3 regions of the Spirillospora sp. NPDC029432 genome follow, and region 1 is predicted to be linked to each of the others. Evidence: riboswitches for the same ligand, from Rfam matches in the RefSeq annotation. Region 1 holds a riboswitch; each other region holds the start of a gene.
The links. A riboswitch is a leader RNA that binds a small molecule or an ion and turns the genes downstream of it on or off. The one in region 1 is predicted to bind thiamine pyrophosphate.
Positions count from the first base shown of each region.

Region 1 (3,255 bases):
CTTGATGACCTGCCCGTCCTGGATGAAGGCGGCGGGCACCATCGGCTTCCCCTCGCGGCGGACCGACAGCAGCTTGCGCTCGCTGAGGAGCTGCTTGATCCGGCCGGGCTTGATACCGAGCCGCGCGGTCGCCTCCTGGAGGGAGAGCCACTCCCCGGCGAGGGCGTCGGTGTGGGGGTCGAGAGCGCTTTCTACGGTTGCGTGCAGTTGCGTCACGCCCCCTTGCTACCACGCCCCCACGACACTCAAACCCTCACGGCCGGGCGGCGTCCCGTACCGGCACCGACGGGTCGGCCAGAGCCGCGGCGTCGACGGGGGTGCGGTTCGCGATGAGCCGCTTGGCCTGGACCATGTCGCGCGGCGTCCCGACGGTGAGGATCGCCTCCAGGCGGTCGCCGGTGAGCCAGCAGACGGCCCATTTGGCGCCCGCCGGGTCGCCACGGCGCACCATGCGCTCGGCGACCGGATGGTGCCCGACGTACTGCACCATCCGCCCGAACTGCTCGGACCAGAAGTACGGGACGGCGTCGTACGCCGCGTCCTCGCCGAGGAGCGTCCCGGCGGCCACGGCGGGGGCGTTCAGCGCGGTGTCCCAGTGCTCGACGAGCAGCCGGCGCCCGAACCGGGCGGACCACCAGGCGGCGCAGTCGCCGACCGCGACCACGTCCCGCCGGTACGGGCCGTCCTCGCCGCCGGTGGAGACGCGGAACGAGGCGTCGGTCACGACCCCGCGGTCGACCAGGACGCCGGAGCCGTCCAGCCACCCGAGGTCGGGCCGGACGCCGACGCCCACCACGACCTCGTCGGCGTCGATCCGCTCGCCGCCGGCCAGCAGCAGGCCGCCGGGCTCGATCTCCGCGACCTTGACGCCGGTGCGCAGCTCGACGCCCGCCTCGGCGTACCAGGGGGCGGTCAGCGCGCCGACCTCGGCGCCGATCGCGTTGGCCAGCGGGGCGTCGGCGGCCTCGACGACCGTCACCGCGCAGCCCTTCTTCGCGGCCGCGGTGGCGACCTCGGCGCCGATCCAGCCGGCTCCGACGATCACCACCCGGGCGCCCGCGGTGAGCCGGGCGCGCAGCGCGCGGGCGTCGTCGATGGTCCGGACGACGTGCTGCGGGCCGTCGCCGGGCAGCGTGACCGGGGTGGCGCCGGTGGCGATGACGAGCCCGTCGAAGTCCAGGTCGCCGGCCGTGGTGGCGACCGTGCCGCCGCCGCCCGGCGCGAGCCGCAGGCCGGTGGCGCGCTCGCCGAGCAGCAGCCGCGCGCGCAGGGCGTCCCAGTCGGCGTCGACCGTCGTGTCGTCGCTCTCCCCCGCGAGCACGGCCTTCGACAGCGGCGGCCGGTCGTACGGCCGGTGCCGCTCGGCCGACAGCAGGGTCAGCTCGCCCTCGTACCCCTTGCCGCGCAGGGCCTCGACGGCGCGCACGCCGCCCAGCCCGCCGCCCACAACGATCACGCTCTCCATGGCCGTCCACCCTAGTCGGCGGGCCCGGACGGCTGCCAGACAGCTGTCCAGACGGGTGACCAATATCATCCCGGTCGCGGGCGGACGTATGGTGGGGGGGAACGAGCGCGGGAGCCCGGTCCGACCGGGCTGAGAGGGCGGCTGACCGGGCCGCCGACCGCTGGAACCTGATCCGGATCATGCCGGCGAAGGGAGCGTGGATTGGACATCGCCATCATCGGCGCGGGCGTCGTCGGGCTGGCCACCGCGTGGCGCACGGCCGCCCGCGGCGCCGCCGTCACCCTGGTCGACCCGGCCCCCGCGAGCGGGGCCTCCGCCGTCGCGGCGGGCATGCTGACCCCCGTCAGCGAGCTGACCTACGGCGAGGAGCCGCTGCTGCGCCTCGGGCTCGCCTCGCGCGACCGCTACGGCGCGTTCGTCGCCGAGCTGGAGGAGCTCACGGGGCTCGGCACCGGCTACCGCACCGACGGCATCATCGAGGTCGCGTTCGACTCCGACGACCTGAGGCACCTCGACGACCTGCGGCGCTTCCAGGAGTCGCTCGGCATCCCCACCGAGGCCCTGAACGGGCGCGAGTGCCGCAGGCTGGAGCCGATGCTGGCGCCCGGCGTCCGCGGCGGCCTGCTCGCCCCCGAGGACGGCTCGATCGACCCCCGGCGGCTGGCGCCGGCGCTGCTGGCCGCCGCCGAGAAGCACGGCGTGCGGCTCGTCCGGCGCAAGGCCGCCGCGCTGATCGTGGAGAACGACGCCGCGGCGGGCGTGCGGCTCGACGACGGGTCCGAGGTGCGCGCGGACAAGGTGCTGCTGGCCGCCGGCCCCTGGTCGGGCGACCTGGAGGGGCTGCCGCCCGGGACCGTTCCACCGGTGCGTCCCGTCAAGGGCCAGGTGATCCGGCTCCGCACCCGCGTGCCGTTCCTGCGGCGCGCCACCCGGGGGCTGGTGAAGGGCTCGTCGGTCTACCTCGTGCCGCGCGCCGACGGCGAGATCGTCCTCGGCGCCACCCAGGAGGAGATGGGCTTCGACACCCGCGTCACCGCCGGCGGGCTGTGGGAGCTGCTGCGCGACGCCCGCGAGCTGCTGCCCGGCCTCACCGAGCTGGAGTTCGCCGAGGTGTCGGCGGGGCTGCGGCCCGGCTCGCCCGACAACGCCCCGGTGATGGGCCCCACCGCGCTGCCCGGCCTCGTCCTCGGGACGGGCCACTTCCGCAACGGCATCCTGCTCACCCCCGTGAGCGGCGACATCCTGGCCGAGGTGCTGCTGGACGGCACCGTGCCGGAGGTCGGCCGCCCCTTCACCCCCGACCGGCTGACGGAGACGGCATGAAGATCATCATCAACGGCGAGGCGCGCGAGGTGCCCGCCGGGACCAGCGTGGCGGCCGCGGTCAGCGGCTACACCGGCCGGTCCGGCCCGGCCGAGGCCGGGCTCGCGGCCGCGCTGAACGACGAGGTCGTCCGGCGCTCGCAGTGGGAGGCGACGACGCTGAAGGAGGCGGATCGGCTCGAGGTGCTGACCGCCGTGCAGGGAGGTTGAACATGAACGGCACCGACGGCGCCCCCGGCACCGCGCACGGCACGGGCGGCGCGGGCAGCGCGGACGGCGCGGCGGACGGCCCGCTGGTCATCGCGGGCGAGGAGGTCGGCTCCCGGCTGATCATGGGGACCGGCGGGGCGCCCAGCATGAGCGTGCTGCGCGCGGCCCTGACCGCGTCCGGCACCGCGCTCACCACGGTCGCGATGCGGCGGGTCGACCCGTCGGCGCGCGGCTCGGTGCTGGACGTGCTGCGCGAGT
Region 1 is NZ_JBEZWH010000114.1:9,390-12,644, reverse strand. Features, by position in the region: gene AB0881_RS40350 (Rv2175c family DNA-binding protein) at 1-216, opposite strand, end outside; gene AB0881_RS40345 (FAD-dependent oxidoreductase) at 254-1,465, opposite strand; TPP riboswitch at 1,563-1,676, shown strand; gene thiO (glycine oxidase ThiO) at 1,667-2,788, shown strand; gene thiS (sulfur carrier protein ThiS) at 2,785-2,997, shown strand; gene AB0881_RS40330 (thiazole synthase) at 3,000-3,255, shown strand, end outside.

Region 2 (3,255 bases), on a different contig from region 1:
GCATCTGGACGGCGGCGCCGGGTTCGACCTGACGGAGGCGGGCACCAAGAAGGGCCTCGCGGTCTACGTCGTCCGCGATCCCCAGGAGGTGCCCGGGGTGGCGGGGCTGGGGCCGGATCCGCTGGCGGAGTCGTTCACCGCCGGGACGCTCGCGGAGATCGTCAAGGGGCGGCGGACGCAGATCAAGGGGCTGCTGCGCGACCAGAAGGTGATCGCCGGGATCGGGAACGCCTACTCCGACGAGGTGCTGCACGTCGCGAGGATGTCGCCGTTCAAGATCGCGTCATCGCTGACCGAGGCGGAGATCGGGGAGCTGTACGAGGCGATCCGCGCCACGCTCGCGGACGCGGTGGAGCGGGCCCGCGGCGTCGCGGCGCAGGACCTCAAGGGCGAGAAGAAGTCCGGGCTGCGGGTGCACGGGCGTACGGGCCAGGCGTGCCCGGTGTGCGGGGACACGATCAGGGAGGTGTCGTTCGCCGACTCCTCGCTGCAGTATTGCCCGACCTGCCAGACGGGCGGCAAGCCCCTGGCGGACCGGCGGATGTCGCGGCTGCTTAAGTGATCAGCGGACCTTGGGAACGTCGCCGAAGAGCGGGGCGACCTTGGTCCACCGGTTGAGCTCGCAGCCGTCGTCGCGGGTGAACTTGGCGCTGACCCGCTCGTTCTTCCAGGTGCCCTTGACCGTGGCGATCTCCGGACCGCCGTAGATCTTGGTGCACATCTGGTTCTCCGGAACGGGCTGGAACGGGGCCTGGGCCTTGCCGAGGGCGGTGCAGGCCTGCTCGGCCTTCGGGTGGTCGCCACCCGCGGGATCGCAGGTCAGGGTCCATTTCTTGGCGGGCGCCTGGGCCGAGGCCTTGACCTCGATCGTCAGGCTGTCCTTGCCGGAGGGCTGGACGGAGGTGGTGGCGGAGGGCTTGTCCGCGGAAGGGGTCTGGGCCTGTTCCTCGCCGCAGGCCGCCAATGACAGGATCATGGCTAGGCCGGGCGTCGTGAAAAGGAGCGTCCGATACCGCATGCGTGATTCGACGCGGGCGGGGTCCGCGCGGTTCCATGGAGGTGTGATGATTTTCGGGGACGACGTCCCGGCGGTTGACGCGAAGGACGTTCCGCAGGACGCGTACCTGCTGGATGTGCGGGAGCAGGACGAGTGGGACGCGGGGCACGCGCCCGGGGCGGTGCACATTCCGATGGGGCGGCTCAGCGACCGGGCCGGTGAGGTCCCGCGCGACCAGGAGGTCTTCGTGGTCTGCCGGTCGGGCGTGCGCTCGGCGCAGGTGACGGTGGCGCTCAACCAGGCCGGCTGGCTGGCGAAGAACGTCGACGGGGGCATGAAGCGCTGGGTGGAGAGCGGCCGCCCGATGGAGACCGACACGGGGACCGAACCCTACGTCGCCTGAGGGTTATGATCGGTTTTGACCGATTGACCGCGGGAGCTCGGGCCATGCCGGGCTGAGAGGGCGGCTTGAACGCGGCGCCGCCGACCGCATGAACCTGTCCGGGTAATGCCGGCGTAGGGAGTGTGCGTCCCGTGACGTCCGATGTCCAGTCACGCCCTCGTGAAGAGGTCCCGTTCACGCTTCTCGAACCGGCGCCGAAGGTGCTGGGCTTCTGGGACCAGAGCGCCTTCTGGGCCAACCTCGGGGTCAGCCTCTTCGCCTTCTCCGGCGCGTACACCGTGCTCGCCCCCGACGAGAACGGGACGCCGACGCTCTCGATCATGGCCGGGATCGTGGCCATGGCGGTCGGGACCGCGCTCGGCGGGCTGATGCTCGGCCTGGCGGCGGCGCCCGGCGCGCGGACGGGGCAGCCGGCGATGGTGCTGCTGCGCGGGCTGTTCGGGGCGCGGCTGTCGTACGTGCCGACCGTCCTCAACATCGCGCAGCTGATCGGCTGGGGCACGTTCGAGCTGATCGTGATCGCGGACGCGGCGACCGCGCTGTGGGACGGGATCCCGCGCTGGGCGTACGTGGTCGCCGCCGGGGCGCTGACGACCGCGCTGACGATCTGGCCGCTGGGCTCGGTGCGGATGCTGCGCCGGTACGTGACGGCCGCCGTGATGATCGCGCTGGTCTACTTCTACGTCCAGCTGCTGCGCGAGCCGCTGCCCGACCTGACCGAGGGCTCCTGGGGCGGGTTCTGGATCGGCGCGGACGCGGCGCTCGCGGTGTCGATCTCGTGGGTGCCGGTGGCGGCCGACTACACGCGGCACGCGCGCTCCGCCAAGGGCGCCTTCGGGGCCGCGGCCGTCGGCTACTCGGTGACGCAGATCATCGCGTACGTGCTGGGGCTGCTGGCGCTGGCCCTGGTCGCGGGCGATTCCGGGAAGGTGTTCGACCCGTTCCTGGGCGTGACGCTCGGGGTGCTGTTCTTCGCGGTGTTCGTGCTGCGGGAGGCGGACCAGTCGTTCGCGAACGTCTACTCCACCGCCGTCTCGATCCAGAACCTCGTGCCGCGCGCCGACCGCAGGGTCCTGACGGTCGCGCTCGGCGCCGGGATCACCGGGCTGGCGCTGCTGCTGGACATCGGGGACTACGCCGCGTTCCTGTCGCTGATCGGGTCGGTGTTCGTGCCGATGCTGGGCGTGCTGGCCGCCGACTTCTTCCTCGGCCGGGGCCGCTGGCGGGCCGCGATCGGCAGGGCGGACGTGTCCGGGCTCGGCTGGGACGTCTCCCGCCGGGCCCCCGCCCGCTGGGGCATGATCGCCGCCTGGGCGGTCGGGTTCGTCGCGTACCAGCTGATCTACCCGGGCGCGGTGAGCCGGTGGGCGGCGTTCTGGCGGGACGTGCAGGGCCTGATCGGCTTCACCCCGCAGGGCTGGATGAGCGCCTCGCTGCTGTCGTTCCTGATCGCCGGGCTGGCCGCGGTGGCGATCGGACGGCTCGGCGCCGGCCGCCGTTCGCCGCGTGACGCGGGGTGACACGCCGGTTTCCTGGCGCTGACGTGGTGTTCTTCCGGTAAAGGGACCCCTATCGTGGGAACTTTTCCACGGTGGTTGCCCGGCGGCGGCCCAGGGCTCGGTGGCACGATGACAGGCGTGCGGATGGACGTTCACGACCCGATCGCCCGTGCCGTCATCGAATGCGCCGCGGACGCGATCGTGGCCGTCGACGACGGTCTGCGGGTCACGGTGTGGAACCCGGCGGCCGAGCGGATGTTCGGCTGGCGCGCCGACGAGCTGCTCGGGCGGGTGCTGCCGATCGTTCCGGACGAGCTCAAGGCCGAGCACAACGCCGTCCAGGAGCGGCTGCTGAC
Region 2 is NZ_JBEZWH010000023.1:9,065-12,319, reverse strand. Features, by position in the region: gene AB0881_RS19740 (DNA-formamidopyrimidine glycosylase family protein) at 1-562, shown strand, start outside; gene AB0881_RS19735 (SSI family serine proteinase inhibitor) at 563-976, opposite strand; gene AB0881_RS19730 (rhodanese-like domain-containing protein) at 1,068-1,400, shown strand; TPP riboswitch at 1,420-1,538, shown strand; gene AB0881_RS19725 (cytosine permease) at 1,532-2,920, shown strand; gene AB0881_RS19720 (PAS domain-containing protein) at 3,044-3,255, shown strand, end outside.
Region 2: another riboswitch for thiamine pyrophosphate. It lies ahead of AB0881_RS19725 (cytosine permease); the one in region 1 lies ahead of thiO (glycine oxidase ThiO).

Region 3 (3,255 bases), on a different contig from region 1:
CGAGCATCATCGCCCCGGCCGGATCCAGCGGCCGCACTCCCGGCCACTCCGCCGCCGCTCCCACGGCGACCGCCGCCAGCCCCGCGGCGGCCAGGGCGTCCACCCCGCGACCCCTGATCATCACCCGCCCAAGTCTGCCGCAGCCCCCGCCCGCCCCGCAGGCACCCCCTCCTCCGGCACCTCCACGATCGGCACGCCGGTCTCCCGAGCCGGTACCCCTTTCACCCGTTCCGGGGCATGGCGAGCGCGAACCCTCCCCGGGCTCCGCGACCTCCTCTACACGGCGTCCAGTGCTGGAACCTGACCGGTTGACGTCCTCACTCGTGAGGTTTCTGTTTCAAGGGCAGGACCACCGCGTACCGCGATCCGGCCTCCACAGACGTTTAGCCTGTCCGCCCGCCCGGCGGCCAGGATGTTCAGTGCGGCGTTGTGGTCACGATCGTGCTCGGCCCCGCATGCGACGCAGGTCCAACTGCGCACGCTGAGAGGCTTGGGCCCGTCCTTCACCCCGCATGCGGAGCAGACCTGGCTGGTCGGCTCGAAGCGGCCGATCTTGGCCATATATCGGCCCGCCCGTTCCGCCTTGTACTCCAGCATCGCCACGAACGTCGCCCATCCCGCATCGTGCACACTCTTGCTCAATCGTCCCCGGGCGAGACCCTTCACCGCCAAGTTCTCCACATAGACCGCTTGGTTGTCGCGGACGATTCCGGTGGAGAGCTTGTGGAGGAAATCCCGGCGTGCATCCGCCACCTTCGCATGCCGCCGGGCGAGTCGTCGCTCTGCCTTCGCCCGGTTGTTCGAACCTTCTTGACGTCGAGCCACCACGCGCTGGGCACTTTGAAGCCTCTTCTCAGCGCGACGCAGATATTGGGGCGATGCCACCTTGTGCCCGGTGGAGAGAACGGCGAAGCTCGTGAGACCGAGGTCGATCCCCACCTCGTCGGTACGCATAGGCAGCGGAGACGTCTCCACATCCACGACGAATGACGCAAAATAGCGTCCCGCGGAGTCCTTGATGATCGTCACCGAGGTCGGTTCGGACGTCAGCGGCCGGGACCAGCGGACAGATATTTCGCCGATCCTCGCTGCGTACAAACGCCCGTTCGAACGCAGGCGGAAGCCGGCACGGGTGAGGCGTATCGCTTGTCGGGCGCTCTTTCGCGATCGAGGTTTGGGCGGCTCCACCTTGGGTCCCCGGCGATGGCCTGTGATGGATTCGAAGAAATTGCGGTATGCCGCGTTCAGATCGGCAAGCGCCTGCTGGAGGGCGACCGCCGACACCTCCGCCAGCCATGCTCGCGCAGGGGACTTCTTCGCCTGAGTGATGACCTGCCTGGACAGAGCCGCGTCCGAGATGTAGGGCAGACCGGCCTCGTACGCGGCATTGCGAAGAGCAAGACCATCATTGAACACGACCCGCGCACAACCGAAGGCCCGCGCCAAGGCCCGTCGCTGAGCACATGTCGGGTAGATCCGGTAGTTATATCTGAGCCGCACATGGCGAACATACATTCGAATCATGATCACTGTCCGCGAAACCTAAAAACTCTGCGTAGCCGATCGCGTGCACGGGGGCCCGATGGCACGGAGTGCTATGTTGATCACGACGTGACGCGGGGGCCCGGCGAACCGGGCTGAGATAGCGGCTGGACGGCCGCTGACCGCCAGAACCTGCTCCGGGTTATGCCGGCGAAGGGAGTGAACGGGTGACTGACATGCGCACCCCCACCGTTTCTCGCAAGACCTACCTGCAGGGCTCCGCGCCCGATGTGCGGGTGCCGATGCGGGAGGTGACGCTGACGGACGGCGGCGCCGTGGTGCTGTACGACACGTCCGGGCCGTACACCGATCCCGCCTACGAGGCGGACGTGCGGCGGGGGCTGCCGCCGCTGCGCGGGGCGTGGATCGCCGGGCGCGGGGACACCGAGGAGTACGACGGCCGCGCGGTGCGGCCGGAGGACGACGGGCGCGATGGGCGCGGCGGGCGCGATGGGCGCGGCGGGCGCGGGGCGGCCGATCCGATGCGGGAGCGGGCGGCGTTCGCGGAGCGCCGTCCGCGCCGGGCCACCGGGGAGGCGGTGACGCAGCGGGCGTACGCCCGGCGCGGGGAGATCACTCCGGAGATGGAGTTCGCGGCGCTGCGCGAGGGCGTGGAGCCGGAGTTCGTGCGGGCCGAGCTGGCCGCCGGGCGGGCGGTGCTGCCGGCGAACGTGAACCATCCCGAGATCGAGCCGATGGTCATCGGGCGCAACTTCCTGGTGAAGGTCAACGCGAACATCGGGAACAGCGCGGTGGCCTCGTCGATCGAGGACGAGGTGGAGAAGATGACGTGGGCGACCCGGTGGGGCGCCGACACGATCATGGATCTGTCGACCGGGCGGGACATCCACACGACGCGGGAGTGGATCCTGCGGAACTCGCCCGTCCCGGTCGGGACCGTCCCGCTGTATCAGGCGGTGGAGAAGGTCGGCGGGGACCCGGCGGAGCTGACGTACGAGATCTTCCGCGACACCGTGGTGGAGCAGGCCGAGCAGGGCGTGGACTACATGACCGTGCACGCCGGGGTGCTGCTGCGGTACGTGCCGCTGACGGCGCGCCGCAAGACCGGGATCGTGTCGCGGGGCGGGTCGATCATGGCCGCGTGGTGCCTGGCCCACCACGAGGAGAACTTCCTCTACACGCACTTCCGGGAGCTGTGCGAGATCTTCGCCGCGTACGACGTCACGTGGTCGCTCGGCGACGGGCTGCGGCCGGGGTCGATCGCCGACGCCAACGACGAGGCGCAGTTCGCGGAGTTGCGCACGCAGGGCGAGCTGACGCGGATCGCGGCGGAGTACGGCAACCAGGTGATGAACGAGGGCCCCGGCCACGTCCCGATGCACAAGATCAAGGAGAACGTGGACCTGCAGCAGGAGCTGTGCGACGGGGCGCCGTTCTACACGCTCGGGCCGCTGACCACCGACATCGCGCCGGGGTACGACCACATCACCTCGGCGATCGGCGCCGCGATGATCGGCTGGCACGGCACCGCGATGCTCTGCTATGTCACGCCGAAGGAGCATCTGGGGCTGCCGGACCGCGAGGACGTGAAGGCGGGCATGATCGCGTACAAGATCGCCGCGCATGCCGCCGACCTGGCCAAGGGGCATCCGGGGGCGCAGGCGTGGGACGACGCGCTGTCGGACGCGCGGTTCGAGTTCCGCTGGGAGGACCAGTTCAACCTGGCGCTGGACCCGGACACGGCGCGCTCGT
Region 3 is NZ_JBEZWH010000124.1:1,177-4,431, reverse strand. Features, by position in the region: gene AB0881_RS40895 (histidine kinase) at 1-121, opposite strand, end outside; gene AB0881_RS40890 (RNA-guided endonuclease TnpB family protein) at 277-1,500, opposite strand; TPP riboswitch at 1,607-1,718, shown strand; gene thiC (phosphomethylpyrimidine synthase ThiC) at 1,719-3,255, shown strand, end outside.
Region 3: another riboswitch for thiamine pyrophosphate. It lies ahead of thiC (phosphomethylpyrimidine synthase ThiC); the one in region 1 lies ahead of thiO (glycine oxidase ThiO).